DNA from 3 places in the Streptomyces sp. NPDC005805 genome. Region 3 is predicted to be linked to each of the others. Evidence: riboswitches for the same ligand, from Rfam matches in the RefSeq annotation. Region 3 holds a riboswitch; each other region holds the start of a gene.
The links. A riboswitch is a leader RNA that binds a small molecule or an ion and turns the genes downstream of it on or off. The one in region 3 is predicted to bind cobalamin.

Region 1: another riboswitch for cobalamin. It lies ahead of ABZ457_RS08955 (ribonucleoside-diphosphate reductase subunit alpha); the one in region 3 lies ahead of ABZ457_RS27780 (cobalamin biosynthesis protein).
Region 2: another riboswitch for cobalamin. It lies ahead of metE (5-methyltetrahydropteroyltriglutamate--homocysteine S-methyltransferase); the one in region 3 lies ahead of ABZ457_RS27780 (cobalamin biosynthesis protein).

Annotation. Positions count from the first base shown of each region.
Region 1 is NZ_JBEXXN010000011.1:67,470-73,127, forward strand. It holds gene ABZ457_RS08955 (ribonucleoside-diphosphate reductase subunit alpha) at 1-2,144, opposite strand, end outside; cobalamin riboswitch at 2,280-2,418, opposite strand; partial or broken gene ABZ457_RS08960 (Uma2 family endonuclease) at 2,576-2,899, shown strand; gene ABZ457_RS08965 (YbdD/YjiX family protein) at 2,973-3,161, opposite strand; gene ABZ457_RS08970 (carbon starvation CstA family protein) at 3,200-5,413, opposite strand; gene ABZ457_RS08975 (helix-turn-helix transcriptional regulator) at 5,595-5,658, opposite strand, start outside.
Region 2 is NZ_JBEXXN010000002.1:227,827-233,484, reverse strand. It holds partial or broken gene metE (5-methyltetrahydropteroyltriglutamate--homocysteine S-methyltransferase) at 1-1,979, opposite strand, end outside; cobalamin riboswitch at 2,112-2,338, opposite strand; gene ABZ457_RS02640 (3-hydroxybutyryl-CoA dehydrogenase) at 2,607-3,590, opposite strand; gene aceB (malate synthase A) at 3,587-5,236, opposite strand; gene aceA (isocitrate lyase) at 5,616-5,658, opposite strand, start outside.
Region 3 is NZ_JBEXXN010000072.1:6,624-12,281, forward strand. It holds gene ABZ457_RS27770 (putative cobaltochelatase) at 1-1,975, opposite strand, end outside; gene ABZ457_RS27775 (cobyric acid synthase) at 2,178-3,686, opposite strand; gene ABZ457_RS27780 (cobalamin biosynthesis protein) at 3,683-4,714, opposite strand; cobalamin riboswitch at 4,746-4,874, opposite strand; gene ABZ457_RS27785 (hypothetical protein) at 5,057-5,278, opposite strand; gene ABZ457_RS27790 (inorganic phosphate transporter) at 5,291-5,658, opposite strand, start outside.

The DNA.
Region 1 (5,658 bases), on a different contig from region 3:
AACAGGTTGAGCGACTGGCTCTGGTCCAGGAACGGCGTCCGGGCGGCCGCCATGTCGATCAGACCGCGCTGCGGGATCTCCCACGCCGTGCGGTACAGCGCGCGGACGTCCTCCGGGACCCAGGTGAAGCCCTGGACCGAGCCGTTGGAGTCGCGCAGCGCCTCGCGGGTCTGCGCGTCCCACACGCCGAGCTTCTTCAGGTCCTGCACCAGGTAGGAGTTGACCTGGAGGAACTCGCCGGAGAGGGTCTCGCGCTTGAACAGGTTGGAGACCTGCGGCTCGATGCACTCGTAGACACCGGCGATGGAGGCGATCGTCGCGGTCGGCGCGATGGCCAGCAGCAGCGAGTTGCGCATACCGGTCGCCGCGATCCGCGTGCGCAGCGCCGCCCAGCGCTCGGGCCAGGTCAGCTCCGCGTCGTAGTGGTCCGGGTGCAGCACACCGCGGGCGGTGCGGGTCTCGGCCCAGGCGGGCAGCGCGCCGTTGCGCTCGGCGAGGTCGCAGGACGCCTCGTACGCGGCGAGCATGATCCGCTCGGCGATCTTCGTGGAGAGGGCCTTCGCCTCGGCCGAGTCGAACGGCAGGCGCAGCTTGAAGAAGACGTCCTGGAGGCCCATGGCGCCCAGACCCACCGGCCGCCAGCGGGAGTTGGAGCGGCCCGCCTGCTCGGTCGGGTAGAAGTTGATGTCCACCACGCGGTCCAGGAAGGTCACCGCGGTGCGCACGGTCTCGTCCAGGCGCTCCCAGTCGATGTCACCGGTGGCGGTGTCCACGAACGCGCCCAGGTTCACCGAACCGAGGTTGCACACGGCGGTCTCGCCGTCGTTGGTGACCTCCAGGATCTCCGTGCAGAGGTTCGAGGAGTGGACGACGCGGCCGGGCTCGGCGGTCTGGTTGGCGGTGCGGTTGGAGGCGTCCTTGAAGGTCATCCAGCCGTTGCCGGTCTGCGCGAGGGTGCGCATCATACGGCCGTACAGCTCCCGGGCCGGGAGGGTCTTGCGGGCCAGGCCCGCGGCCTCGGCCTTGCGGTAGGCGGCGTCGAACTCGGCGCCCCACAGGTCGACCAGCTCGGGCGTGTCGGCGGGGGAGAACAGCGACCAGTCGGCGTCCGCCTCGACCCGGCGCATGAACTCGTCCGGGATCCAGTGCGCGAGGTTGAGGTTGTGGGTGCGGCGGGCGTCCTCGCCGGTGTTGTCGCGGAGCTCCAGGAACTCCTCGATGTCCGCGTGCCAGGTCTCCAGGTAGATCGCGGCCGCGCCCTTGCGTCGGCCGCCCTGGTTCACGGCGGCGACCGAGGCGTCCAGGGTCTTCAGGAACGGGACGATGCCGTTGGAGTGGCCGTTGGTGCCCCGGATGAGCGAACCGCGGGCGCGGATGCGGGAGTACGACAGACCGATGCCGCCCGCGTGCTTCGACAGCCGCGCGACCTGGTGGTAGCGGTCGTAGATGGAGTCCAGCTCGTCCAGCGGGGAGTCCAGCAGATAGCAGGAGGACATCTGCGGGTGCCGGGTGCCGGAGTTGAAGAGGGTGGGGGAGGAGGGGAGGTAGTCGAGCCGGCTCATCAGGCGGTAGAGCGAGGCCACTTCCTCCAGGGCCCGCACCGACTCGTCCTCGGCGAGGCCGGCGGCGACGCGGAGCATGAAGTGCTGGGGGGTCTCGATCACGTTCCGGGTGATCGGGTGGCGCAGCAGGTAGCGGCTGTAGAGGGTGCGCAGACCGAAGTAGCCGAAGCGGTCGTCGGCCTCGGTGTCGATCAGCGCGTCGAGCCGGGTGGCGTGCGCGGTGGTGAACGCGGCGGTCCGGTCGGCGATCAGGCCCTCGCGGTGGCCCACGGCGACGGAGGCGGAGAACGACACGGCGCCCTCACCCGCGGCCTCCTGGGCGATGGTGATCGTGAGCAGGCGGGCCGCCAGCCGGGAGTACGCGGGGTCCTCGGAGATCAGCCCGGCGGCCGCGTCGGTGGCGAGGGAGCGCAACTCCGCCTCGTCCGACCCGGCGTGCCGGCCGCGCAGGGCGGCGGCGGCGACCCGGCCGGGGTCGGTGTCGGGCAGGTCGGCCGTCAGTTCGGTCAGGGTCCGCAGCAGTGCGGTACCGGGGCCGTCGTGCTGGACGGCTGAAACCGGATCGGCGGGCGCGATGGTCACAGTGGTGCTCTCCCTCGCTCGGCTCGGGGCCGGCGGGAGGGGGCGGCCGCGCGCACGGGCCCACGGAAACGGGCACACGCGTGCACGGCGTCCACCGGCCCAACCGCGAGGCCCGGACGTCTGGCGCCCGGGTCGGTCGACCGGGCGACCGTCGGCAGGTCTTCGGACTCGCGGGCAGCGCACAGCACACCGCTCACCGTTGCGGGACAGTCCCGGATTCGCACCGGATTCCCCTGCGTCGACAGCGAGACGAGCATACATGTGGGGGCGGCTCGATGGCTCACCCCCCACATGTTGTGTCTCCGTGTCGGGAGCGACGGGAAACGAACGGCCCCGCCCGCCCCGTGAACGACCCCGCGGAGGGTACCCGGCGCCGCTATCGTGGCCCTTGAGGGGAGGGTCCATGACCGTGACCACCGACCGCCCGCACCCCGGACGGCTCCCTGGCGCCGAGTGAAGCCTTCGTCGGTCAGGGCGAGTGGGCGGACCCGGACCAGGTGCTGATGGTCGTCGAGGTCACCATGTACGACTCGGACACCGACGGACGCGACCGGGTGGAGAAGCCCCGTGCCTACGCCCAGACCGGCATCCCGCTCTTCCTGCTGATCGACCGCGACAGCTGCGAGGTCACGGTGTACAGCCGGCCCGACGGCGTGCGGTACGAGAACGCCCGCACGGTGCCGTTCGGCAAGGACCTCGAACTGCCCGCGCCGGTGGACATCACCCTGGCCACCGAGCAGCTCAAGGACTGGGTGCACTACCCGACGGCGAAGGGCCGCCGCTCCCCGGTGGAGCGGCGGCCCTTCGGCGTGATCGGGTGCGCGGAGGTCAGCAGCAGCGGAAGCCGTTGCGGGGGTCCGCCTCGCGTTCGTCCATGCGGGCGCGTTCGAAGGCGCGGCGGGACAGCACGGGGGCCGCGGGGTCGTGGGCGCGGGTGTGGGCGACATAGCGGTCGTAGACCGTCTCGCCCGACACCTCGCGCACGTACCAGCGGATCCAGGCCACCGCGCGCCGCAGCCGGCCCCGGGTGTCCGTGCTCGTGCCCGCCGCGGCCGTCACGGCCGGCCGCTTCCGGTGGTCTCGTTCTCCGAGGAGCTTGCGGGGGCCGGCACGCCCGCGCCCACCGCGGCCAGTTCGGCCTTCTCCTCGGCGGTCGGGAACAGCCCGTCCGGCGCGACGATCTTCGACTTGACGTACGGGGTCTCGGCGAGGCGCACCCCGTCCGGGTCGCTGATGGCCTTCCAGCAGACCCGGCCCGCGTCGGCCAGCACGATCAGGATGAGCACGGCGAACAGCGCGCAGAGCACCCCGTCCACGGTCGAGTTGGTGACGATGGTGTGCATGTCGTCCATCGACTTCGCCGGGGCGAGCACCTCGCCGGAGTCGATGCCGGCCTGGTACTTGTCGCGCTGGGCGAAGAAGCCCACCTTCGGGTCGCTGGAGAAGATCTTCTGCCAGCTCGCGGTGAGGGTGACCGTCGCGTCCCAGGCGAGCGGCACCGCCGTCACCCACGCCCACTTCAGACGGCCGGACTTGACCAGCAGGGTGGTGCAGACCGCGAGGGCGACCGCCGCCAGCAGCTGGTTGGCGATGCCGAACAGCGGGAAGAGCTGGTTGATGCCGCCGAGCGGGTCGTGGACGCCGACCCAGAGGAAGTAGCCCCAGCCGCCGACCACCACCGCGCTGGCGAACCAGACGCCGGGCTTCCAGCTCACCTGCTTCATCGGCTTGTAGACGTTGCCCAGCATGTCCTGGAGCATGAACCGGCCCACCCGGGTGCCCGCGTCGACCGTGGTGAGGATGAACAGGGCTTCGAACATGATCGCGAAGTGGTACCAGAACGCCTTCATGCCCGCGCCGCCGATCACCGCGGCGAAGATCTCCGACATACCGAGTGCGAAGGTCGGCGCGCCACCCGTGCGGGAGAGCAGGCTCGCCTCCTCGACGTCCTTGGCGGCCTGCGCCAGCAGATCCGGTGAGACGGTGAAGCCGAAGTTGGCGACGGCCTGGGAGGCGGAGTCCACCGTGGTGCCGATGACACCGGCGGGGGAGTTGATCGCGAAGTAGAGCCCCGGGTCCAGGATGCTCGCGCAGATCATGGCCATGATGGCGACGAAGGACTCCGTCAGCATCGCGCCGTAGCCGATCATCCGGACCTGGGTCTCCTTCTGGATCATCTTCGGGGTGGTGCCCGAGGAGACCAGGGAGTGGAAGCCGGAGAGCGCGCCGCAGGCGATGGTGATGAAGACGAACGGGAACAGCGACCCGGAGAAGACCGGCCCCTGCCCGTTGCTCGCGAAGTCGGTGATCGACGGCATCTTCAGCACCGGCGTCGCGACGATCACGCCCACCGCGAGCAGCACGATGGTGCCGATCTTCATGAAGGTGGAGAGGTAGTCGCGCGGCGCGAGCAGCAGCCAGACCGGCAGCACCGACGCGAAGAAGCCGTAGACCACCATCCAGATGACCAGGGTGCCCGGCTCCAGGGTGAAGAAGTCCGCGAGGGAGGAGTCCGCGACCCAGCCGCCCGCGACGATCGCCAGCAGCAGCAGGGCGACGCCGATGACGGAGACCTCGGAGACCTTGCCCGGCCGCAGGGTGCGCAGGTAGACACCCATGAACAGGGCGATCGGGATGGTCATGCCGATGGAGAACACGCCCCACGGGGAGTGCGCCAGGGCGTTCACGATCACCAGGGCCAGCACCGCCAGCAGGATGATCATGATGATGAACACGGCGAGCAGGGCGGCGGCGCCGCCGAACGGGCCGATCTCGTCCCGCGCGATCTGGCCCAGTGAACGGCCGTCCCGGCGGGTGGAGAAGAACAGGGTGACCATGTCCTGGACCGCGCCGGCGAAGATCACGCCCACGACGATCCAGATGGTCCCCGGCAGATAGCCCATCTGCGCCGCGAGGATCGGGCCGACCAGCGGTCCGGCGCCGGCGATGGCGGCGAAGTGGTGGCCGAAGAGCACCCGGCGGTCGGTGGGGTGGAAGTCGACACCGTTGTCCAGGCGTTCGGCCGGGGTGGCTCTGGTCCGGTCCGCCTTCAGTACGCGGTACTGGATGAAGCGCGCGTAGAAGCGGTAGGCGATGGCGTAGGACCCGAGGGCGGCCGCCAGCATCCAGACGGCGGAGATCTCCTCGCCCCGGGACAGGGCCAGCACGCTCCAGCCGACCGCGCCCACCAGAGCGACGAGGACCCAGACCGCTATGGACCGCGGATTCAGGTTCCGCCGCGGTGTCTTCGTTGGTGCCGGCTCTGCCATGGTGTGGCTCCCGTCCCGTGTGATCACCCGTAACGCGCAGGAAATCTAGGCGACCTGCCCCTTGGGCGGAACCCCGGCTCGAATAACGGACAAGTGACGACCGCCGGGCGCTCCCGGGCGACCGTTCGTCGCTCCGGAGCGGCCGTTCGTCTCAGCGCCGTGCGGTCTTCCGGACGGGTTTTCAGAGCCAGCCCTCCTTGGCCGCCCGGACGCCCGCCTCGAAGCGGCTGCGCGCGCCCAGCCGG
Region 2 (5,658 bases), on a different contig from region 3:
GCGTAGCACATATGCGTGTGGATCTGCGTCTCCGGCCGCACCCCGCTGGTGGTCAGGCGGAACGCCTCGGTCGCCCACGCCAGGTACGCGGCGTGGTCGGCCGCCCGCAGCGGCAGGGTCTCGCGCAGCGCCGGCTCGTCCACCTGGATCACCGAGGTGCCGGCCGCCTCCAGGTCGTCGACCTCGTCGCGCAGGGCCAGCGCCACCTGGCGGGCGGTCTCGCCGAGCGGCTGGTCGTCGCGGACGAAGGACCAGGCGAGCATGGTCACCGGGCCGGTGAGCATGCCCTTGACGGGCCGTCCGGTGAGCGACTGCGCGTACGTCGTCCAGCGGACCGTCATCGGCTCGGGGCGGGAGATGTCCCCGGCCAGGATCGGCGGCCGGACGTAACGGGTGCCGTACGACTGGACCCAGCCGTGCTGGGTGGCCAGATAGCCGGTGAGCTGCTCGGCGAAGTACTGGACCATGTCGTTGCGTTCGGGCTCGCCGTGCACCAGGACGTCCAGCCCGGCCTTCTCCTGGAAGGAGAGGACCTCCTGGATCTCGGTCCTGATGCGGTCCTCGTACCCGGCGGTGTCGATCCGTCCGGCGCGCAGGTCGGCGCGGGCGGTGCGCAGTTCGGCGGTCTGCGGGAAGGAGCCGATGGTGGTGGTCGGCAGCAGCGGCAGGCCGAGGTGCGCGCGCTGGGCGGCGGTGCGGTCGGCGTACGGCTGGGAGCGGCGGCCGTCGGCGTCGGTGATCGCGGCGGCGCGGGCGCGCACGGCCGGGTCCCGGGTGATGGGGGAGCCGGCGCGGGAGGCCAGGTCGGCCCGGTTGGCGGCGAGTTCGGCGGCGATCGCGCCGGTGCCGCGGGACAGCCCGGTGGCCAGGGTGACGATCTCGGCGGTCTTCTGCTCGGCGAAGGCCAGCCAGCGCAGCACCTGCGGGTCGATGTCCCGCTCGGCGGCCGCGTCGAACGGGACGTGCAGCAGGGAGCAGGACGCCGAGACGTCGACCCGGCCGGCCAGCCCGAGCAGGGTGCCGAGGGTGGTCAGCGACTTCTCCAGGTCGTTGATCCAGATGTTGCGGCCGTCCACGACACCGGCGACCAGCCGCTTGCCGGGCAGTCCGCCGACGGCGGCGAGGGCGTCCAGGTTGGCGGCGGCGGGCCCGGTGAAGTCCAGGGCGAGACCGTCGACGGGGGCCTTGGCGAGGACCGGGAGGGCGTCGCCGAGCCGGTCGAAGTAGGAGGCGACCAGCAGCTTCGGCCGGTCCGCGAGCCCGCCGAGGTCGCGGTAGGCGCGGGTGGCGGCGTTCAGCTCGGCCGGGGTGCGGTCCTGCACCAGGGCGGGCTCGTCGAGCTGCACCCACTCGGCGCCGGCGGCCCGCAGGTCGGCCAGGACTTCCGCGTACACCGGCAGCAGCCGGTCCAGCAGGGTCAGCGGGTCGAAGTCGGCGGCGACCCCGGGGGCGGGCTTGGCGAGCAGCAGGTACGTGACGGGGCCGACGAGCACCGGGCGGGGCGTGAGGCCCAGGGCCAGGGCTTCCGTCAGCTCGGCGACCTGCTTGGCCGAGTCGGCCGTGAAGACGGTGTCCGGGCCCAACTCGGGCACCAGATAGTGGTAGTTGGTGTCGAACCACTTGGTCATTTCCAGCGGGGCGACCTGCTGGGTCCCGCGGGCCATGGCGAAGTAGCCGTCCAGGGCGTCCGCGGCGACGGCCGCGCGGTGCCGCTCGGGGATCGCGCCGACCATGACGGAGGTGTCCAGGACGTGGTCGTAGAAGGAGAAGTCACCGGTGGGGACCTCGTGGACGCCGGCGGCGGCGAGCCGCTGCCAGTGGGTGCGGCGCAGACCGGCGGCGGTCTCGTGCAGGGCCCCGGCCGTGACCCGGCCCTTCCAGTACCCCTCGATCGCCTTCTTCAGTTCCCGGTTCCGCCCCTGGCGGGGGTAGCCGTAGACGGTGGCGCCTGCTGCCGCGGCTGCGGACTTCGGTGTCACGGAACTCTCCTTCGCGAGTTTGTGTGAACAACCCCGGCCACGCCACGGGTACACGAAGGAGCGGGCGCACGGACGACCGTGCCACCGCTGCCGCCGACCCACCCGCGAGGTCACCGAGATCTCCGCGCGCGACTGTCGCGCACGGGCAGTGGCAGGTCTTCGGACTCGCGGGCACGCCCTGACGACGTACGTCAGGCCACCTACTGGCCGTCGCTTCCCGGGCCCCCGCTGGGACCCAGTGCATGTGACGGCGTTCGTTCCCGCTCACCGCTGCGGGGCAGTCCCGGATTCCCACCGGGTTCCCTCTTGCGACGCATCCCGCCTGGCTGACGGGGCGAACCAGCTGCACGGAACAGCCTAGACGCCGCCGCCTCGCGGCGGGGTAGGGCGTCCACGTGGCGGACGCGGGCGTGGGACGCGGTGGCCTCCCGCGGGCCGGGCGACGGGCGCGGCGCGCACGGCGGGCGTGGGACGCACGGCGGGCGCGGGGCGGCTCACTCGTACCGCCCCGCGCCCGCCTCCACAGCGGCAGCGTACGGACCCCCTCAGGTCCCGGCTGCCTCGCACCGGGGTCCCTCAACCCCGGCCGTTTCCGCCCGGGGTCGCCCCCGGTCGCAGGTCCCGGGGTCACCCCCGGTCGTAGGTGTGGAACCCCCGCCCGCTCTTGCGGCCCAGCAGGCCGGCCTCCACCATCCGCTGGAGCAGCGGGGGAGGGGCGTACAGGGGCTCCTTGAACTCGTCGTACAGAGATTGCGCGATCGAGGCCACCGTGTCGAGCCCGATCAGGTCCGCGAGTTTCAGCGGCCCCATCGGATGGGCGCAGCCCAGCTCCATCCCGGCGTCCACGTCGGCCGCGGTCGCGAACCCGGACTCGGCCATCCGGATCGCCGACAGCAGGTACGGCACCAGCAGCGCGTTGACCACGAAACCGGCCCGGTCCTGCGCGCGCACCACCGTCTTGCCCAGGGTGTGCGTGGCGAAGTCCTCCACCGCGGCGGCCGTGGCGGGCGAGGTGTGCAGCGAGGTGACCACTTCGACCAGCGGCAGCACCGGTACGGGGTTGAAGAAGTGCAGCCCCACCACCCGGTCCGCGCGGCCGGTCGCCATCCCGAGGCGCATCACGGGGATGGACGAGGTGTTGGTGGCGAGGACCGCCTCCGGATCGGCCACGATCTTGTCGAGGGCGGCGAAGACCTCGGTCTTGGCCGCCGCGTTCTCGACCACCGCCTCCACCACGAGCTGACGGTCCGCCAGTGCGTCCATGTCGGCGGTGAACACGGTCCGGGCGAGGGCGTCCTCGGCCGAGAGGCGGTCCAGCTTGCCGCGCCGCACCGCACGCTCCAGGGACATCGCGGTCCGCTCCCGCGCGGCCCGGGCGGCCATCGCGTCGGCCTCGCAGACGAGGGTGTCCAGTCCGGCCCGGGCGCACACCTCGGCGATGCCGACGCCCATCTGCCCGCCGCCGACCACCCCGACCCGCCGGATGGCCGCCGCCTCGGGCCCGGGCCCGCCCCCCGTTCCGGGCCCGGCCCCCGCCCCCGACGCGCCCCCGGACGCGGCGCCGGCCCCCGCCCCGGACGCGCCCCCGCCCGCGGCCCCCGCCCCGGTCATCGCGCGCCGCCCGCGTGCCCGGCGTGACGCACCAGGTGCCGCGCGTACGCGTCCGGCGTGAAGAACGGCGGCAACTCCCGCTCCAGCGCCGTGCGTTCGAACAGCGCCCGGACCTCCTCCACCGCCGCCCACGGGAACTCGCGGCCCAGCGCCTCGCACTCCTCGTCCAGCAGCCGCAGCACGGTCTCCCGGTCGACGACGCGGTGCCGCAGCCACTGCCAGATCTGGACCCGGGCGATCTCGGCGGTCGCCGCGTCCTCCATCAGCCCGTACAGGGCGACCGCGCCCGCGCCCCGCAGCCAGGCGTCGAAGTAGCGCAGCGCGACGGCGATGTTGCCGCGCACGCCCTCCGGGGTGGGCGGGGCGCTGATCCGGCGGACCGCCAGCAGGTCGGCCGGGGTCACGGCAACGTCGTCGCGGGTGCGGTCGAGCTGGTGCGGGCGCTCGCCGAGGACGCCGTCGAACACCTCCCGGCAGAGCGGGACCAGGCCCGGGTGGGCGACCCAGGAGCCGTCGAAGCCGTCCTCGGCCTCCCGCTCCTTGTCGAGGCGCACCTTGGCGAGCGCGGCCTCGTGCGCCTCCGGGTCCCGGCTCGGGACCTGGGCGGCCATCCCGCCGATCGCGTGCGCGCCGCGCCGGTGGCAGGTGCGCACCAGGAGTTCGGTGTACGCGCGCATGAAGGGCGCGGTCATGGTGATCTGCGCCCGGTCGGGGAGCAGGAAGTCGGTGCGGTGCCCGAAGGTTTTGATCAGGCTGAACAGGTAGTCCCAGCGGCCCGCGTTGAGCCCGGCGCTGTGCTCCCTCAGCTCGTGGAGGATCTCCTCCATCTCCACGGCCGCGGTGATCGTCTCGATGAGGACGGTGGCCCGGACCGTGCCGCGCGGGATGCCGAGGAGTTCCTGCGCCAGGACGAACACGTCGTTCCAGAGCCGGGCCTCATAGCGGTTCTCCAGCTTGGGGAGGTAGAAGTACGGGCCGTGGCCGGCGGCGATCTGGCGCCGGGCGCAGTGGAAGAAGTACAGGCCGAAGTCGACCAGGGACGCGGGCGCCGGGCGCCCGTCCACCAGCAGGTGGTCCTCGGTCAGGTGCCAGCCGCGCGGCCGGACCGTGATGGTGGCCAGGTCCCCGTCCGTGCGCAGCCGGTACTCCTTGCCGTCCGCGCTGGTGAAGTCGATGCGGCGCTCGATCGCGTCCAGCAGGACGAGCTGGCCGCCGATGACGTTCTCCCAGGTCGGGGCGGTGGCGTCCTCGAAGTCCGCCATCCACACCCGCGCGCCGGAGTTGAGGGCGCGCACCGCCATCCCGCGCTCGGGGGGCCCGGTGATCTCCACCCGGCGGTCGGTGAGTCCGGGCGCGGGCGGCGCGACCCGCCAGGAGTCGTCCGCGCGGACGGCCGAGGTCGCGATCGGGAACTCGAACGGCGACCCGGAGGCGAGGCGGGACGCCCGGCGCCGGCGCTCCCCGAGGAGTTCGGTGCGGCGTTCGGCGAACGCGCCGACCAGGGCGCCCACGAAGTCCAGCGCCTCGGGCGTGAGGATCTCCTCGTGCCGCTCGCCGGGCGCGGCGAGCACCTGGACGTGCGGGGCGGGCGCGGCGGCGAGGGGCTCGGGCGCGGGGACGGGGGCGGGAACGGTGCTGGTGGACATGCGGTACTCCTGAGGGGAAGAGCACGGGGGCCGCGCCGGGAGGCGGGGCCGCGGGCCACGGTGGACGCTCGGCGTCCGGTACGAGGCCGGAACCGGGGGCATCCGGTACGAGGGCGTCCCGGTCGGGGGTCGGGGGTCGGGGCGTGGGCCGGGTCCGCCGGCCCGCCCGGCCCGGTGCCGGGGAGCGTGCGGCGGACGGTCGTCCGGTTCCCGGGGTGCCGGCGGGACGGTGCCGGGCACCCCGGGGATCTGCGGTCCGGCGCGGCGCGGCGACGCCGGACGGCGCCGGGAGGGCGTCGGCGGGGTCGGCGGACCGGGCCGGGCGCCTCCCGCGCGGTGGACCGGCCGGGCGGCCGGTCACGCGCCCGTCACGCGTCGGTCAGTGGAACTGCTCCTCCTCGGTGGAGCCGGTCAGCGCGGTG
Region 3 (5,658 bases):
CGGTGCCGCCGAGTTCGGCGGCGAGGGTGCCGGCCAGACCGAGGCGCACGAACCCCGACTCGCAGTCCACCACCACGGCGGCGGTCCCCTCGGCCGCGTGCAGCCGCGCCGCGCGCAGCGCCAGACCGTACGCGTCCCCCGCCCCGGTCGCCCGGCCGTCGGTGACGACCACGAGCAGCGGACGCCGCGAGGGGTCGCGCAGCCGCTCCACCCGCAGGGTCTCGTGCGCCTTCAGCAGCCCCTCGGCGAGCGGGGTGCGCCCGCCGGTCGGCAGGGACTCCAGCCGGGCCGCCGCCGCGTCCACCGAGGAGGTCGGCGGCAGCGCCAGCTCCGCGTCCCGCCCCCGGAAGGTGATCAGGCCGACCTTGTCCCGGCGCTGGTACGCGTCGAGCAGCAGCGACAGCACCGCGCCCTTGACCGCGCCCATCCGCTGCCGGGCCGCCATGGAACCGGAGGCGTCCACCACGAACAGGACCAGATTGCCTTCCCGGCCCTCGCGGACCGCCTGGCGCAGATCGTCCCGGCGGACCACCAGGCCCGCGCCGCTGCGGCCGCGCGCCCGCTGGTGCGGCGCGGCGGCCTGCACGGTGGCGGCGAGGTGGAGCTTGGTCAGCCCGCCGCGCGGGCGGCGCGCGCCGGTGGTGCGGCCGTGCTCGGTGCGCGCCCGGGACCTGCGCCCCGCCGCGCCCTCGCCGAGCCCGGGGACGCTCAGCATCCGCGTCCGGTACGGCTCGGCGGCGCGCACCGGCTGCTGCTCGCCCGCGCCGCGCGGGGCGGCGGCGGGAGCGCCCTGGGGCTCGGGGGCGTCCGGTCGGGGCCCGGACTCCTCCGGGGGCGCGGTGTCCTCGGGGGCCGCATCCGGGGCGTCGCCGGGGCCGGGGCCCTGCGGGGGCACACCGCCGCCACCGCCGTCGGGGCCGGGACCGTCCGGCTCCGGGTCGGGATCGGGCTCCGGGTCGTCGTCGCCGCCGAACTCGTCCAGGGTCTCGTCGAGTTTGGTCTCGTCCAGCCCCGGCGCGTCGAAGGGGTTGCGGCGGCGGCGGTGCGGGAGCGCCAGCAGGGCCGCCTGCCGGACGTCCTCCTCGGCGACCTCCTCCCGCCCGGCCCACGCGGCCAGCGCGGTCGCGGTCCGGGCCATCACGATGTCCGCCCGCATGCCGTCCACCTCGAACGCGGCACAGGTGGCCGCGATCTGACGGAGCGCCACATCGCCGAGGGCCACCCGGGGCAGCAGGGCCCGCGCGGCCGTGACCCTCCCCCGCAGCGCCGCCTCCGCGTCCGCCCAGCGCGCCGCGAAGGCCGCCGGGTCGTCGTCGTACGCCAGCCGCCGCCGGACGACCTCCACCCGCTGCTCCGGGTCCCGGGAGGCGGCCACCTCCACGGTGAGGCCGAACCGGTCCAGCAGCTGCGGCCGCAGCTCGCCCTCCTCCGGGTTCATCGTCCCGACCAGCAGGAACCGCGAGGCGTGCCGCACCGAGACGCCCTCCCGCTCGACGTACGAGGCGCCCATCGCGGCCGCGTCCAGCATCAGGTCGACCAGATGGTCGTGGAGGAGGTTCACCTCGTCCACGTAGAGGATGCCCCGGTGCGCGTCCGCGAGCAGACCCGGCTCGAAGGCCTTCACGCCCTCCGCGAGGGCGCGTTCGATGTCGAGGGCGCCCACCAGCCGGTCCTCCGAGGCGCCGACGGGCAGTTCGACCATCCGCGCGGGCCGGGACGCCGGGGCCGCGTCCTCGTGCGGGCCGTCGGGGCAGGCCGGGTCGGGGGCGTCCGGGGCGCAGGAGAACCGGCAGCCGGCCACCACCGCGACCTCGGGCAGCAGATCCGCGAGAGCGCGCACGGCGGTGCTCTTGGCCGTGCCCTTCTCGCCGCGGACCAGCACACCGCCCACCGCCGGGCTGACGGCGTTGAGCAGCAGCGCCAGCCGCAGATCGTCCATCCCGACGACCGCGGTGAACGGGTACCGGGTGCTCATGACCACTCCTTCAGTTCGCTCGGGCAGTTCGGTGACGGATCGCTCGGGCGGTCCGGTGACGGCGCACTCGGGCGGCTCGGTGCACTCGGGCGGTCCGGTGCACTCGGGCGGTCCGGTGACGGTGCGCCCACACCGTCCGGTGGCGGGCCGGCGGGCACGGGTTCGCCCGGCCCCGTGGCGCTCCCGGCGCTCCGGGCGCCGCTCACGGCGCACCCGGCGGCACGAACGGCAGCCCGGCCGGCGGCCCCTGCTCGATCAGCCGCAGCAGCGCGCCGGTGTCCGCGTGCTCCTCGACCAGATCGCCCAGCCGGTCGAGCTGCTCCTCGCGCAGCGCGCCGAAGCAGGTGTCCGGGGCGGGCACGAACCGCCGCCCCGCCTGCGCGGCGACCCGCCGCAGAAACGCCCGCCGGAAGCCGTCGCTCTCCAGCGAGCCGTGCCAGTGGGTGCCCCACACGGCCCCCGTGCGGCAGCCGTCCAGGAACGGCTCCCCGCCCAGCACCTCCGCCACACCGTGGTGGATCTCGTAGCCGTCCACGCGTTCGCCGAGGGCCTCCCCGGACGGCCGGGCGAGGGTCTTCTCCCGGGCGAACCGCACCCGCACGGGCAGCAGTCCGAGGCCATCGACCGACCCGGCCCGCGACTCCACCTCGTCCTCGATGTGCTCGCCGAGGACCTGGAAGCCGCCGCAGATCCCGAGCACCGGCCGGCCCTCGGCGGCCCGCCGCGCCAGCGCGTCCGCCAGGCCCCGGGCCCGCAGCCACTCCAGCGCCCGGACCGTGCCGCGGGTGCCGGGCACCACCACCAGGTCCGCGTCCGCCAGTTCCTCGGGCCGGTCCACGAAGCGCACCACCACGCCCGGTTCGGCCGCCAGCGCGTCCACGTCCGTGAAGTTGGACATCAGCGGCACCGCGCACACCGCGACCCGCAGCAGCTCCTCGCCGACCGGCGGCGCGACCACCGACTCCCGCACACTCCCGCGCAGGGACACCCGCAGACCGTCCTCCTCGTCGATGCCGAGCCCGTGCGCGAACGGCAGCACCCCGTAGGTGCGCCGCCCGGTGAGCCCGAGCAGCATGTCGAGACCCGGCTCCAGCAGGGAGACGTCCCCCCGGAACTTGTTGACGAGATAGCCGGCCACCAGCTCCTGGTCCTCCGGCGCCAGCAGCGCCGTCGTCCCGAAGAACTGCGCGAACACCCCGCCCCGGTCGATGTCCCCGACCACCAGCACCGGCAGCCGGGCCGCCCGGGCGACCCCCATGTTGACGATGTCCGTCCGCCGCAGATTGATCTCCGCCGGACTGCCGGCGCCCTCGCAGATCACCGCGTCGTACGTGCTCCGCAGCTCCTCCAGGCAGGCCATCACCGGTTCGAACAGGTCGCGTTGGCGGTTGCCGTGGTAGCCGCGGGCGCTCATCTCGCCGATCGGGCGGCCCAGCAGCACGACCTGGCTGGACCGGTCGCCGCCCGGCTTGAGCAGTACCGGGTTCATCTGCGCGGTCGGCTCGACGCGGGCGGCCTGCGCCTGCATCGCCTGCGCCCGCCCGATCTCCGCACCCTCCCGCGTCACGAAGGAGTTCAGCGACATGTTCTGGCCCTTGAACGGGGCCACCTTCACGCCCTGCCGGACCAGCCACCGGCAGATCCCGGCGGTCACCACGCTCTTCCCGGCGTCCGAGGTCGTCCCCGCGACCAGCAGCCCCCCACCGCTCATGCCGGCCTCCCCCTGCCTGTCGCCGCCCGGCCCCTGCCGAGCGCCCCCGCCGCCAGCCGCGCGCCCGCGCACACCACCAGCGAGAGCGTGCCCACCCGGCGCGACAGCCGCACCGCCCGCTCGATGTCCGCCGACTCCACCGCCCGGCCGCCCCCGTTGAGCACCGGCCGGTGCTCGACCCGCCCCCCGTACGCCAGCGTCCCGCCCAGCCGTACGCCGAGCGCCCCCGCGAACGACGCCTCCACCGGGCCCGCGTTGGGGCTCGGGTGCCCGGCCGCGTCGGCCCGCCAGGCGCGCACCGCGCCCCGCGGATCGGGACCGGCGAGGGCGGCGAGCACGGCGGTCAGCCGGGCACCCGGCCAGCCCGCCACATCGTCCAGCCGGGCCGAGGCCCAGCCGTAGCGCAGATGGCGTGGCGAGCGGTGCCCGACCATCGCGTCCAGGGTGTTGACCGCGCGGAATCCCAGCAGCCCGGGCACACCGGCGACCGCGCCCCACACCAGGGCGCCGACGACCGCGTCCGAGGTGTTCTCGGCGACGGACTCCACGACGGCGCGCGCGATCCCGTCCGCGTCCAGCGCCTGCGGGTCCCGCCCGCACAGATGCGGCAGCCGCGCCCGCGCCGCCTCGACGTCCCCGGCCTCCAGCGCGGCCCGGACGGCGCGGGCCTCCCGGCCCAGGGTGGTCCCGCCGACGACGGCCCAGGTGGCGGCCGCGGTCAGGGCGGTGGCGGCGGCGGGGGAGCGGCGCACGGCGCGCGCGGCGAGCAGCCCGGCGGCGGTCGCGCCCCCGGCGCACACCAGCGTGTGCAGGGCGCCCCGGGCGCGGTCGTCGCGCCACAGCACGCCCTCGACGGCGGCGGCCGCCCGTCCGAACGCGGCCACCGGGTGCCCGGTGCGCGGATCACCGACGAGCAGGTCCCCGAGGAGCCCCGCGGCGGCGCCGCAGGCGAAGATCCGGCCGCCGCGCGTGCGGTCGGCGCCCCGGGGAGGGGGTCCGGACGGCAGGGCAGGGCCGCGGCCAGGCATGACGCAGAGTCCTCACTCAGGGTCCGCGCCCTGGTTCGACGTGAACGGCGGCAAGAGTTCCTGGCTCCCCGGACTCCGGGTGACAGTGGCGGGACCGCGCCGGATTCTCACCGGACTTCCTCTTCTGCCGCCGTATGGCCCCGGCAGTCCACCACGCCCGCCCACGCCCGTCAACTCACCCTTGACCTGCGGCGGGACAGTGTGCCGAGGCCCACACGAGGGCCACCCCGATGGCTCGCGCGGCGCCCCCACGCGGGCGGGCCCACGGACACGACGGCGGGCCGGGCACCGCCCAGTGGCGGTACCCGGCCCGTGCCGGTGACGGATCGGTCGGCGGACGGATCAGTCGACGATCAGAAAGATCCCGTACGCGACGGCCACCGCGCAGAGCGCGAAGCAGGCGTACGCACCCGTGCGGGCCATCACGGCGCTGCCGCCGGACCGCGTGGCGGCCTCGCCCTTGGTGAGGCCGATGATGCCGAGGGTGAACAGGCCCACCAGGGCCACGGTGGCGACGAGGCTCACGCCGAAAACGGAGCCGAGGGCTACCCAGTCGATCTTCATGTTGCTGCTTCCTTACACCGCGGCCGGTCGGGCCGGCTCGGTCTCGGCGGGGGCCGGGACGGTGGTCCTGAGCTCACCGGCCGGCGGCGGGGTGACGGCCGCGATGGCGGTGGTGACGACGCCCGCGGGCTCCTCGGAACCCTCCGCGCCCTCGGCGCCGGGGGCCTCGGTGTCATTGACGTTGGTGTGGTCGACCACCTGGCGGCGGGAGACGATCCAGATCGCCAGCGAGGAGGCGACGAGGAAGACCGCGACGACGGCGACGCCCCAGTCACCCTGCTTGGTGACGAACTCGGAGAGGGCGGCGACCAGACCGGCGGCCGGCAGGGTCAGACCCCAGGCGACGAACATCCGGGTCGCGGTCGACCAGCGGACCACAC